4 regions of the Paenibacillus sp. PastF-3 genome follow, and region 1 is predicted to be linked to each of the others. Evidence: riboswitches for the same ligand, from Rfam matches in the RefSeq annotation. Region 1 holds a riboswitch; each other region holds the start of a gene.
The links. A riboswitch is a leader RNA that binds a small molecule or an ion and turns the genes downstream of it on or off. The one in region 1 is predicted to bind cyclic di-AMP.
Positions count from the first base shown of each region.

Region 2: it holds a riboswitch for cyclic di-AMP, as region 1 does, so the genes downstream of both, M2444_RS25805 (hypothetical protein) here and M2444_RS32710 (C40 family peptidase) in region 1, are expected to answer to the same signal.
Region 3: it holds a riboswitch for cyclic di-AMP, as region 1 does, so the genes downstream of both, M2444_RS32110 (3D domain-containing protein) here and M2444_RS32710 (C40 family peptidase) in region 1, are expected to answer to the same signal.
Region 4: it holds a riboswitch for cyclic di-AMP, as region 1 does, so the genes downstream of both, M2444_RS20250 (TrkH family potassium uptake protein) here and M2444_RS32710 (C40 family peptidase) in region 1, are expected to answer to the same signal.

Region 1 covers NZ_JARXWM010000032.1:24,699-28,105, forward strand. The annotation lists gene M2444_RS32700 (hypothetical protein) at 1-413, shown strand, start outside; cyclic di-AMP (ydaO/yuaA leader) riboswitch at 627-764, shown strand; gene M2444_RS32705 (C40 family peptidase) at 818-1,246, shown strand; cyclic di-AMP (ydaO/yuaA leader) riboswitch at 1,606-1,747, shown strand; gene M2444_RS32710 (C40 family peptidase) at 1,753-2,244, shown strand; gene M2444_RS32715 (GNAT family N-acetyltransferase) at 2,447-2,932, shown strand; gene M2444_RS32720 (c-type cytochrome) at 3,060-3,407, shown strand, end outside.
Region 2 covers NZ_JARXWM010000016.1:116,050-119,456, forward strand. The annotation lists gene kdpA (potassium-transporting ATPase subunit KdpA) at 1-1,266, opposite strand, end outside; gene kdpF (K(+)-transporting ATPase subunit F) at 1,279-1,356, opposite strand; gene M2444_RS25805 (hypothetical protein) at 1,489-1,899, opposite strand; cyclic di-AMP (ydaO/yuaA leader) riboswitch at 2,090-2,280, opposite strand; cyclic di-AMP (ydaO/yuaA leader) riboswitch at 2,703-2,868, shown strand; gene M2444_RS25810 (hypothetical protein) at 3,002-3,407, shown strand, end outside.
Region 3 covers NZ_JARXWM010000030.1:11,757-15,163, forward strand. The annotation lists gene M2444_RS32105 (TatD family hydrolase) at 1-559, shown strand, start outside; cyclic di-AMP (ydaO/yuaA leader) riboswitch at 757-986, shown strand; gene M2444_RS32110 (3D domain-containing protein) at 1,268-2,431, shown strand; gene rnmV (ribonuclease M5) at 2,607-3,158, shown strand; gene rsmA (16S rRNA (adenine(1518)-N(6)/adenine(1519)-N(6))-dimethyltransferase RsmA) at 3,155-3,407, shown strand, end outside.
Region 4 covers NZ_JARXWM010000010.1:154,547-157,953, reverse strand. The annotation lists gene M2444_RS20255 (CPBP family intramembrane glutamic endopeptidase) at 1-1,097, opposite strand, end outside; cyclic di-AMP (ydaO/yuaA leader) riboswitch at 1,412-1,593, shown strand; gene M2444_RS20250 (TrkH family potassium uptake protein) at 1,727-3,022, shown strand; gene M2444_RS20245 (potassium channel family protein) at 3,036-3,407, shown strand, end outside.

The DNA of each region.
Region 1 (3,407 bases):
CACTACTTCCGTTATACTGGCTCGCTCCAAAAATGTACGGGCTATTCTTGTCCTCCTTTTTGAACTACTCTTTGTTACTTCATCTAATTCCATACGTATTGGCATGGCTTATATACATCTTTATCGTACGCCTGTTCCTTCTATATATGCAGTTTGGTTATACCAGCGGCACGGGGATGTTCTCCTCCCTATTCATTTGCTTGAAGTCGCTGATTCCAGCAATAGGCATTTCAATCCTACTTGGTGCAGCAGGTCTGGTTCTTTTGCTAATATGCGGACTAACGGGTCTCTTCTGCCCTGGCCTACCGGCGCTGATTATCCGTCAAATCTCACCCCTGCCTTCTACACTCTTCAAAATGTGGGGAATCTCAGCACAATATCATCTATGGCACAGTAAAGCATTCCCACAATAATTCAAGGTCTTACAGCACATAATATAAGAGTCCCGGTTCCTCAATCAGGAGCCGGGACTCTTTCGCGTTATAGAAAATTATGTCGATTTGCAAAATCATAAAGACTTTGTTACAATAAGTCCTGTTCCATTGGTAACAAGTTTGTAATCATTTGAAACGATTTCTACATAACTTCATGTATTTATCGTAGTTTTGTCGATAAGTCACTATCTGGTGCATAAAACGCCGAATTCCTGGCACCAGGAAGTGGGGGAACCATATTTTGGGTGAATTGATCTCGCTTTGCAGGGATCATAGGGAAACTTCTACCGAATCCTTAAGCTAACCTCACAGGCATTGGAAGGGGTACAATTTTTTTGAAGAATTTAAGAAAAGCATGCGTCGCTGCGGCGCTAGGACTTGTGATGGCGTTCTCTATTGGTGGAGGAAGTGCCTTTGCAGATTCTAAGATGGACAGTGTTATTTCAAAGACAATTGGAGTTGCCTATAAAACCGGAGGCACTAGCACTGCCGGGTTTGACTGTTCTGGATTTACTACGTATGTATTCAAGAAGGTGGGTCTTTCTTTGCCCCGTACTTCAAAAGCTCAATATAATGTTGGAACTCCTGTAGCCAAAAGCAAGTTGCGTTCAGGTGACCTAGTTTTCTTTAACACATTGGGCAACGGCGTATCCCATGTCGGCATTTATGTTGGAAACGGAAAATTCGCACAATCATCATCTTCATATGGCGTAACCATCACTTCACTTAGCCAGTCCTACTGGGCCAATCGCTACGTTGGTGCTAAAAGAGTAATGAGTACTTCCTCATATCAAGCTGTAGCCTACGATTAATACTTCGCCACAACTAAACCACACAATTACATTATATAGGACCTGGGTTTGATTATTGACTTAATCGAATCCAGGTTTTCTTTTGCCTCATTATATTCTTTACACCTCTAGAACAGACTTTAAACAATTTTATTTGATAAAAATTTCAATAAATATAAAAATTAGTTTAATATTATCGCTTACATATGCATTTTGTCTTTAAAAAAACGAATTTTTCTGCATGATTATGTTAAAAACGATTGCCAAGCGGCACTCTGTTTGTTACAATAACTGCAGTAAGATTTTAGTAACATTTTTGTAATCATTAAGTTGTTATTTACAAAGGTTTTGTCATGTATTGATTACAAGCTATTCCTAATCAACAGTATCAGCCGAGTTTCCTGACTATTAGGAAAACGGGGGAACCAACTTTGGGTGAATTGACCTCCATTTTTAGAGGGGTCATAGGGGACCTTCAACCGAACCCTTAAGCTAACCTCGTAGGCATCCGGAAGGGGTATAAACTTTTGAAGAAGAAGCTAGCAGCAGCAGTACTTAGCTTTTCCATTATTTTCACCATTGGAGCAGGAAGCGCTTTCGCGGATTCCAAAATGGATAAAGTGATCGACAAGACCATCGGAACTAAGTACGTATCCGGCGGCATCTCCACAAATGGATTTGATTGCTCCGGATTTACAATGTATGTATTTGATAAAATTGGTATTAACCTACCACACCAATCAGGTTCCCAGTTTCAAATGGGTACTGCTATCTCCCAAGATGATTTAAGATCTGGAGATCTTGTATTCTTCAATACAAGTGGCAAGGGTGTCTCCCATGTCGGTATTTATGTCGGTGAAGGCAAGTTTGCACACGCATCTTCCTCACGCGGTGTAACGATTAGCTCCCTGAGTGATAGCTACTACGTGAAACGCTACATCGGCGCTAAACGCATTATGAGCACGGATGCTTATCATTCTGTTGCTTCTGAGACAGAAGATAATGATGATGTTCAATAAGTAAATCGTACATAGGCTCTTTTCCAAGATGTTGATTCTTGGGGAAGAGCTTGTTTTTTGTCTTATTTAGTATTTACCCCTCTCAGAATTTGTAAAACAATAATCTCATAAATTTCTGAGTCGACCAAGCCTATTTTTGTATATAATTAGTATACTTTCTTATATTTTAAAGCAACCCCCGTGAAAGGAGGTCCTTAACCTTATGATAAATTCCTCTGTTACGTTTCATGTAGCGCCTATGGAGACCAGTCACGCGGAAGAGATTTGCAACTGGGATTACACTGCCCCTTATAATATTTACGGCTGGATGCCATGGGAGCAAATGCAGGCTCTTGGAATCGAGTTCGGTGACCCTCAGCTACGTAATGAGCAATATGTCTCCATATTAAATGGGCAAGGGATTTTATGTGGATTCGCGCAGTTGTTTCCAATGGAAGGTGTTGTTCGCTTGGGAATTGGCATGCGCCCTGATCTATGCGGTCAAGGTCTAGGCAAAACATTCATGGATGCAATCGTGCAAGCAGCCTTAATTCGTTATCCTGAGCGTGAGATTGATCTAGAGGTATTGACCTGGAACCAGCGGGCGATCCGAACTTACCAAAAGTGTGGATTTACGATTACCGATACGTATGAGCGCCTAACCCCCACAGGAAACAAACCTTTTTATTGCATGGTCTATGACAAATAATATTAAATTCCATATTTTTCAATGATTTGATGGCATTGTCGTTCATTTTTTTGTCACAAACCCTATGATAACGCTTCACCTTGAGCTATAATGTAGGGAGCAGCTTACATAGAAGGGACGAACTGGGATGCAGAAATGGATCATGAGCGGTTTGTTTTTTGCCGCCTGTGCCTTTGCGGTAGTACTTATGTTTACACTTCCAGGTAAAGAAGAGGTAGCTGAACAGAATAAGCCGACGATGCCGGAAGTCCAATTGGATGCAGCAAAGGCGGAAGCAACCGTGAAAGCCAGCTGTATTACCTGTCACGGCGATCAGCTTCAAGGTGGAGTTGGACCCAGTCTTCAAAACGAAGGCGGTCAACATGATGCTGAAGCAATCTACAGTATTGTAACTAAAGGACGCGGTCAAATGCCTTCCTTTAAAGAAAAGCTAGCCCCTGAGGAGATTGCAAACGTCGCCCTCTGGCTCGCAGAG
Region 2 (3,407 bases), on a different contig from region 1:
AACAAGGATCGCAATGGCAATCAGCTTCATCTCCTTGGCCTCTATCTTCCGTCCGAGAAACTCCGGTGTTCTACCAACCATCAATCCACATAGGAAGACTCCCATGATGGCATACATCAGCATATTAATTAGTCCGACACCTTTCCCACCGAAAACATTGTTGAGCATCATCAGTGCAAGAGGCGTAATGCCTCCCAGTGGCGTCAGCGTATCATGCATATTGTTAACACTACCTGTTGTAGCTGCGGTTGTTACTGAAGTAAACAAGGAAGACTGCGGTATGCCAAAGCGTACCTCTTTCCCTTCCATACTACCTTGTGAAGATTCAATTCCCAGTGCATTGATCGCAGGGTTGCCCTTTGATTCTGCATAAAAGTTCAGGCTTAATAGCAGTACGAACAAGGTCATCATCGCAGTAAAAATCACCCAGCCCTGACGTTTGTTCTTCGCAAACAATCCGTACATATAAGGTAGCGAAGCCGGCAGCATCCACATGGAGAGAATCTCCAGAACATTCGTAAGTGGATTAGGGTTCTCAAAAGGATGTGAGGAATTAGCCCCGAAGAAGCCGCCCCCATTCGTGCCCAAATGTTTGATCGATTCCAAAGAAGCGACTGGCCCGATAGCAATTTGTTGGGTTTGCCCTTCCAGAGTAGTGACCTCAAGCGAAGGCTTTAGCGTTTGCGGCACATGCAAGCCTACCAGCACCAATGAAACTAACAAAGCTAGTGGAATGAACACACGAATATGTGCTTTGACGAAATCCTCGAAGAAGTTCCCGACTGATTTCTGGCCTGTGATCCCTCTGACAAAAGCAACCGCAACAGAAAATCCGCTCGCTGCAGACGTAAACATCATCATCGTGATGACAGCCATTTGTGAAAAATACGAAAGACCCGTCTCCCCGCTATAATGCTGCAGGTTCGTATTGGTCATAAAGCTGATCACCGTATTGAATGAAAGCGTCTGTTCCATATCTGTAATTCCATTCGGATTTAGCGGTAATCCTCGCTGTAATCTAAGAACAATATAACTGAAAGTAACGAGTACGATATTCGTTAAAACAAAGCTGAGCGCATACTTCTTCCAGGTCATACCGTCCCGTTGTTTCAGGCCGATCAGCTTATAAATTCCTTTTTCCATACCTCCAAACCATCGATCCGTACGGTTCGGTTCATTAGAAAATACATGATATAAATATGTGCCCATCGGCTTAACCAGCAAGATGAGAATCACAATTACAGCAACAATTTGTAAAATGCCCATGAATGCCCCTCCTTAAAATTTCTCCGGATGAATCAATGCGTAAACCAGGTATACAAATAGCAGTAGGGTAACAGTGATGACTAGAATCACAGCTTATCCCTCCCTGTATCGTCAACTACACTAGCGCACCAGCGCATAAATCCATAAAATAACCCGTAAATTACAGCTAATGAAGCCACCATATACAGATCCATCATATCTCCCGCACTCCTTCTTTTATCCTTAATGAGGTGATTTATCGATCAGAAAATCAGCATCACCACTGTGGGAATAGATTACATAACTTGCGCCAAGTCTTTTATAGACCAATCTAGGATTTATTGAGCTTGTGATTACAAAAATCGGCTGTGTCGTCCAAGTGCGGCACATCTGAATATAGCGGCAGCATAACGTAAAGCTGCTCTCGAACAGATATACCCGGCCTACCGGGAACGGCGGGCGAAACCAAGTATTCTGATGGCGGGTATCTACTAGAACAACTTGCTCAATCCCCATCTCTTCAAGTAGGGACTTCTCAGGCAAGTTGTTGGTCAATCCGGCCATCTTAATGCCTCTGAATTTTAGAAGCTTAATAAAATGTTCTCCTGCCTTCGTTGGCGCACATACCAGTACATATTCATTCTGATCTGTCATCTCTTATTCTCCTCAAATGCTTTGCTTGTAAGATCAGAGCTTGATCACCCTGGTCTTGAAAGAAAAGCTACCGCTAATGATGAATATAACGACCTCTTTGTGAGGTTTTCCATAAATGCTTTGCTTAAAAAAGCACAGCAAAAAGCCACAAAGGATTCTCCTCTGTGGCTCGCTAGCGGTCACATTGCACTCATCCTCTCTCCATACGCTTACGAGGTTAGCTGTCGGATTCGGGCGGTGAGAGTCGCCCTACCTGTAGAGGATGCGAGCACACTCGCATCCTCTACAGGATTCACCCCATAACCGGCTTCCGACTCTCACATCGTCTGCCGATTGTTGGTTCCCCCGCTTTCCTTATCGGAAATTAAGCGGATCAAATATTCGATTGTTGTATTGAAACAGGAGTAATCATACCCTTATGCAGGAAGTATTGTAAAACCTGATTGATGCCAAAATAATGCAAATTAAAAACTATTTTCGCATTGGAGAGCGCTTACTTGATATCCAATCTCTCTATATCTCTTGTTTACTCGAATTTGAATCGATTAGCGAAATACGGGCGTACCACGTGATTTTATTCACTACGATTGGACGAATCCCCAAAAATCGCCTTTATAGGTAAGGAAATAAGAAAGCGAGATTAAGCGAGCAAGAGGCTCGATAACTCGCAATAAATACCTATTTGGTTCCCTTTTTCGTCGCAGTCGGCAGGATATGGATAAAATCGCGCTCAAAAGAACACTTTCTGTTTTTACAGAAACACCTTGAAAAGAGTATGATTCGGGTTGAATCTATTTCACAAAATACATTCAACGCTGAGTTCCTGCCTTTGCAGGGAACGGGGGAACCATCAGGCCACATGGCCTACTTGGGGTGAATCCGAAGGAGACTGTTCAAGTCTCACATAGGTAGGGCGACTCTCACCGTCCGAATCCGACAGCTAACCTCGTAAGCGTAAAGAGAGAGACCCTTGATCCGCCACGCTTTGGCACAGGTGTGTGTATACCTGTATTCCAAAACCGCAGCAGAGGTCCTCCTCTTGCTGCGGTTTTTGCGTTACCTGAATCTATAGGGTGATAGCATGCTGGACGGGGTGAAAGGAATGAAACACTATTATTGGGGAACTCAGCAAGGGCTACTGGAGCCGATAAGTCTAAATTATGTTTGCTTTGGAGCGTTGTGGTTCGAAGAGGATCATCACAGAACTATTGTCGGCTATGCTTTTGGTCAGAAGCAGATTGAATCACTTCGCCATTTCAGCAGCCCATCTACCTGTGAATACTGTATGGACCGAACAATTATATACGAAATATATAAAAATATCCGAGAAAAGCAACAGCTGCAGGATTGGTCAGCACACCAACGATTTCCGTGGCTCACCGCTTTTAAGGAACCGTGGAAAGATGTTGAAGTCGGTTGGTACGTAATGAGATCCCGCAACACCTTTCCCTTACATTTATCCGTTATACGAAAACAGAAATTCCGATTATGGCTGGAGCATGCCGCAG
Region 3 (3,407 bases), on a different contig from region 1:
GAAAGATGGAGATCTCGATTGGATCGCTTCTCTATGCAGTCATAAGAAAGTGGTGGCGATCGGTGAAATCGGACTGGATTATTACTGGGATACTTCTCCCAAGGATGTGCAGCATGAAGTTTTTCGCAAGCAAATTGGACTAGCCCGCGAACTGAATATGCCGATTTGTATTCATGATCGTGATGCCCATGAGGATGTTGTACGGATTTTACGGGAGGAAAAAGCAAATGAGGTTGGAGGCGTAATGCACTCGTTCTCTGGAAGCTGGGAAACAGCTAAGATGTGCTTGAATCTTGGTTTTCATTTATCCTTTGGAGGACCTATTACGTTCAAAAATGCAAGAGTGCCAAAAGAAGTACTTGCGCAGACCCCTCTAGACCGATTATTGATCGAAACCGATGCTCCATATTTGACTCCGCACCCCTTCCGCGGAAAGCGAAATGAGAGCGCTCATGTGAAGCTGGTAGCAGAGGCAGCAGCTGAAATTAAAGGGTTAACATGGGAAGAATTGGCTAAAATAACGTATGCGAACGCACTGGAACGATTTGGGATTGAGTGAAAACGGGAGAAAAACAGGCGAAAAATAGAGAATGGCCGATATATTAAACTTTTTTAATATAAAAACGGCTGAATATTACAATATTTTAACCATATTTTTGCTTAAACGTGGTTGAATCGTCCTTTACAACATGCATCAAAACAGGATATCATCTTTTCAGTGATGTGAGCTGTGTTACAGTGACAGCCATATATTCATGGATCGTCTCGCTGAGTCTCCGTATGGAGAACGGGGGAACCAATATTGACCTGCCGCATGCCTGTATTTAAAATACGGTTTAGACGTGCCGTAGGACAGTATTTGATTTCTTCACGTGGTCTTTGGGGTGAATTTAAGGGCAACCGCCATGAGCGGGTGACCTGAAATAGGGCGTCTCTCTTTCGTCCGAACCCGACAGCTAACCCCGTAAGCGCAAGTAAGAGAGGCAACCTCGTGCACAAGCATTCTCTATTCTGATATTGGAGAAGCCACGAAAGAGTCCTCAGTTGAACTCTTTTTAGGCTTTTTTATTTTTGAATAAATAGAATGTTACCCACATACTGTTATATAACAGGGGTGGGAGTAGCTGTGCCGAGCAGGCGATCCATGAGCAGGAGACGCTAAGTTATTACGTGCGTGTCCTGTGACAATCTCAAATAGTTTCGTCAAAGGAATTCAGTCCTCATGATATACAATTGACGACGGGGCTATGTAAGGAGGATGGAGAGAATGGGCGTATTCCAACCAGAAGTATCCCATGATTCGCAGTCATCCAGCAGGTCTTTCGCATTACGGTGGGAGCAAGTAAATACTCGCGTACTTTTACTTGCAGGCGTGATTTCAGTCGTTATCGCGTTACTTATTCTGCTGTACGTACACGGTCAAAGTAACAAACAATTATTTTTAGTAATAGACGGGCAAACACAGACGCTTGAAACGCGGGAAGCGCTTCTTGGTGATGTGTTGGAGAAAGAGCAAATTTCGCTACAGCCGCATGATGAACTATCTTTAGGTCTGAGTGATGAAATAAAAGACGGTGACCGTGTCGTTATCAATCGTGCGCAGAAAATTAGTCTTACTGCGGATGGAGCAACAAAAACGTTATATACGACCGAGGATACAATTGGTAAAGCAATTGAGAAAATGGGCATTACCCTAGAAGGTCATGATAAGATTTTCCCTTCGTTAGACACCACCATTTCTGCAAACATGGAGGTTAAGATTGTTCGCATCAACAAACAGACCGTACAGCGAACAACTAACTTACCCTTCAGAGTCATCAAGACAGCAGACCCCTCCCTTACTGTGGGAACAGTTAGAGTGGCACAGGCAGGCAAACCAGGCGTCATGATTCAGCATATTGAAAAGATCTACCAAGACGGAGAACTGGCCTCTATGCGCATGATTGGTAAGGAAGTACAAACGGTAACGAAAGATAAGATTATTGCCGTTGGTACCAAAGCACTTCCTAAGCCGGCTGTAGCTAAGACTACAACAACTTCCAAATCAAACACCACTTCAAAAACGGCTAAAGTTAGCGCCAAGACTAATAACGTCACAAGCAAGGCTGGCGTAGACTTTGAGTACAAGAAGATGATTAAGAATGTCTCCATGACAGCTTATTCGTCAGAAGAGGCAGGTATAGGTACCAAAACGGCTTCCGGAACACGCGTAACGGAAGGTCGCACAATTGCTGTAGACCCGAATGTAATTCCTATTGGCTGGTGGGTATATATCGAGGGACTTGGATTCCGCCGAGCAGAAGATACTGGCGGTGCCATTAAGGGCAATAAAGTAGATGTCTACTACGATTCACTGAGCCATGTTCGTAATTTCGGTCGTAAATCGCGAACCGTTTATGTGATTGGACCTGTGAAGCCGGAGTTAAACTAGGCTGAAGCTTTTGCAAATTATTCTTTGATAAGCTATAGTGATGATAACCGTTAAGGAACGCCAGATGATCATTTCGTTGATCGCAGAGCAACCGCTCATCACTTATACATTCTTTAACCAAAAGAAGAGGAGCGAAACCTCTTCTTTTTTGCTTTTTTTGGAAGGAGTCAGAGATATGATTAAGGAACTAATTGTCGTCGAAGGTAAGAGTGATACCGTCGCTGTTAAACGCGCTGTAGAAGCAGATACGATCGAAACAGGGGGCTCGGCTGTAGACCGGACCGTAATTGCGAAGATCGCGCTTGCTATGGAGCGTAGAGGGGTGATTATTCTTACGGACCCGGATCACGCCGGAGAACGAATCCGCAAGATTGTGTCTGCAAAGGTGCCGGGCTGCAAGCATGCCTTCATTCCGGAGAAGGACGCAACCCGCAAAGGAGATATCGGTGTGGAGAACGCTTCTCCAGAGGCGATTCGTCATGCGCTGCGGAATGTACATACCTCTTTTGAAGGAGCACCTGCTTTAATCGGACTTGATGATCTAATGGCCGCTGGAATGCTTGTACACCCTCGGGCAGCTGAAAGACGTATGGCACTTGGTAATTTGCTTGGAATCGGATATTGTAATGGCAAGCAGCTGTACAAGCGGCTGGCGATGTTTGGAATTACGCGGGAGGAATTTGCCGGAGCTCTCGCCCAAATTGATCAGGGGGGCATTACTTCATGAGTGGTAGAGAGGAAATTTCAACTCCAAAACGGACGAAAGAAATTATTCAACGTTATGGATTCAAGTTCAAGAAGAGCTTAGGACAGAATTTTTTGATTGATCAAAATATATTGGACAAGATTGTAGACGCTGCCGGGCTAGATAGCGGCTCTGGGGCATTGGAGATCGGTCCCGGCATTGGGGCGCTGACAGAACGTTTGGCGCTAACATCTGGAGCGGTAACCGCTGTGGAGATCGACCGTAGATTGA
Region 4 (3,407 bases), on a different contig from region 1:
TAGCCAGGCTCTTTAGCGCGAGGCCATGGGTTCATCCCCTCTTCTTTTTTCCATAGGCCGTCCCCTCCAACTAAAGAAAAATATAGCAAGGAGGACATTAGGAGGCTATATAAGGCATAAATGATGAACATAATGACGGAAGTTATCTGAGCCTCGAGTCCTTCGCCGGAGGATTCAGGAAGCATATTATAGGTGCTGATCATCATGATTACAAAATAAGCTGAGCTTAGGAATATTCCGCGCTTAAAGGAAGTATGTTCTCTTCTAAGTATGCTGTAGATGAGTGCCAGAATTCCTAAAGCTAAAGTAGGCAGACCGTAGCCGAATAAAGTAAGCTTTTCTGCGAGAGAGGTCTGATCCTTTACATAGGAGGTATGCCAGGCTGGAGCGGTGAATCCTGCTTTAAAGCTGGATACCTGTTCGCCAGTGAAATCGAAATAATAGTGTAGTAAGGATTCGCCAACCTGAACGGAACGATCTGTATACACAAGCCCATAGTTTCCCGTATTTGATTCAATTTGCAATTTGGCGGGATTCACCCCCCGTTCCTGAAGCCAAGGTCGGGCAAGATTTTCTTTTTGGGCTAGAGACAAGTCAGTTCCCTTGTCCTCTTCTTTTGCACTAGTGGATACATTGCTTGGTGACCCTGCAGATGATCCTTCTACTCCTTGTTTGAAGGCGACAATCACGCCAGTATACATATTGAGGTCAACGGTGATTAGCGGCTCTTGTTCCGCTGAAGGACTAAGTGTTACACGGAAAATGTCAAAAGGATATCGTTGATCCAGCTTCTTCTTTGTATAGTCCTCCAAAAGCTTCTCGCGGGACATATAACCATAAAAGGAAGAATCCGTATCATAGAGTACATTCCACTGATCATTTGGTGCTTTGGTGTAGTTTAGCTTTTGTTCTGCAAATGATATCGCTTTGTCGCGGGCTTCCGCCTTGCTGATGACAGTAGTATCTTCCCCCACGGGGCTATTTAGCACTGAGGGAGCAATCTGAAACATAATAAATAGAATAAGACCGATAATGCCCGAGATGATGAGCCTCTTGGAGAGGGCACGTTGCTGTAAGGGCTGGCCGACGGGATTCATGTAACGCCTCCTTGTAAATTGACAATGTTATGTTCCATTATAGTATTAGTGCCATGATAGTTACAAAAATCATCGTACATTCTTTTTATGGGTAATAGAGATATTATAGAATAGGTATCTGAATATATACCATGAATTTAAAGTGATCATTTCTTCATTTTTCATGAAAATCGATGCAATTGCAGGGAAAACACGGAAAAGTGATGAGAAAAGGTACTCCTACTGGTACATCCTCTCCAAACCGCATTTTTCATATGAATCACCATTAATAGTGTCTTTGTGATTTATCGAAATAACATATATAATTTGTATGCAATTGTATATAGCCGAATTTCAGGTGAAAACGGGGGAACCACAGGAAGTAATGAAAAGATGAGTATACACCATAGGCGGTGTCTTTATTCATCAGGGGTGAATTTCGTTCTAGGAACGAATAGGGCAGCCTGCACAGTCCGAATCCGTCAGCTAACCTCGTAGGCTAATTTACTGCAGGAACCAAGGGTAGCATTGGTTTTCCAGTGCTTTTTTTGTTGGAATTCTTTAAATTTAGATAAGAGGGTGACGTAGTGGCTTCACAGTTTCGCAGGGTTTCTGAATCAAAGTTTCTGAAGCTTTCTCCGCCTCAGATTATGGTGCTTGGTTTTGCATCGATCATTCTGATTGGAGCCTTGCTGCTTATGCTTCCCATTTCGAGTACCAGCGGGAATGCTGTGAGTTTTATTGATGCGTTGTTTACTGCAACATCGGCCACCTGTGTGACAGGACTTGTGGTGCTGGACACCGGGACGACATTCACCATTTTTGGGAAAACCGTAATTATGGTGCTTATCCAGGTTGGTGGCTTAGGGTTTATGACAATGGCGACCTTATTTGCCATGATGATGAAACGCAAAATTTCCTTGCGGGACAGACTGATCCTTCAGGAAGCCATGAACCAAGGCTCTATGGAGGGGATTGTTCGACTGATCCGTAGAGTACTTATTTATTCTTTGGTCATCGAAGGCTGTGCAGCGGTGCTTCTGTCCTTACGCTGGGCGTTTGATATGCCACTGGGAAAGGCCATTTATTTTGGAATATTTCATGCGGTGTCTATGTTTAATAATGCTGGATTTGATATTTTCGGGGATTTCCGGAGTTTAACCGATTATGTATATGACCCGCTTGTGAACATCGTGGTGATGTTTCTGATTGTCTCTGGCGGGATTGGTTTTATTGTCATGTCGGATCTGGTGGAGTTTCGTGTCAAACGTAAATTATCTTTGCATAGCAAAGTTGTACTCTCCACCACGGCAGGGCTTATTCTTATCGGCGCTTTGGTTATTTTTATATTCGAATTTACAAATCAGCGCACTCTGGGTAATCTGAATTTTGGCGGCAAAATATTATCGGCATTCTTTCAGTCTGTATCGCCCCGAACCGCTGGCGCCAACACGGTGGATATTGCCGGACTGCGGCAAGCCTCACAGTTCTTTATGGTTATCCTTATGTTTATTGGTGCATCACCGGGCTCAACGGGTGGCGGGGTCAAGACTACGACCTTTACCATTATGATTGGTGCAGTAATCGCGATGCTGCGCGGGCGTGAAGATGTTGTGCTGTTCCGTTACCGATTGGCGCAGGAGCGTATCTATAAAGCGTTGACGTTAACTTTACTGGCTTTACTATTGGTCCTTTCTGTATCAATGTTACTGTCCACAACAGAGGATAGTAATTTCTTAGCAATATTATTTGAGACGACCTCAGCCTTTGCTACGGTGGGACTAAGTATGGGGCTTACACCTGAACTGTCTGTTATCGGCAAGATTCTGATTTGTCTGACGATGTTTGCGGGTCGCCTAGGTCCATTAACATTAGTGTATGCGCTAGGACCAAAACAGGGTAAACCATTGTATAAGCACCCAGAAGGTAAAATAATTATTGGATAGGAGTTAATCCGAAATGAAAGCACAGCAATTTGTAGTAATCGGCTTAGGCCGCTTCGGTTCAAGTCTTGCGCTTGAACTGATGGAAATGGGCTACGAGGTGCTCGGCATCGATCACCAAGAGGAGCGCGTGGAGGATATGAGCGATCATCTGACGCATGCGGTAGTGGCTGATGCTACAGATGAAGGAATTATGCGCTCGCTTGGCGTACGGAACTTTGACTGTGGGATTGTTGCGATTGGTGACAATATGGAACGAAGCATTCTGGCGGCGATATTGTTAAAAGAGATCGGAGTCAAGCAAGTAGTAGCCAAGGCGATCTCGATCCTTCATGGTCGTGCGTTGTCTAGGCTGGGTGTGGACAGGGTTATTTTTCCAGAGCGGGAT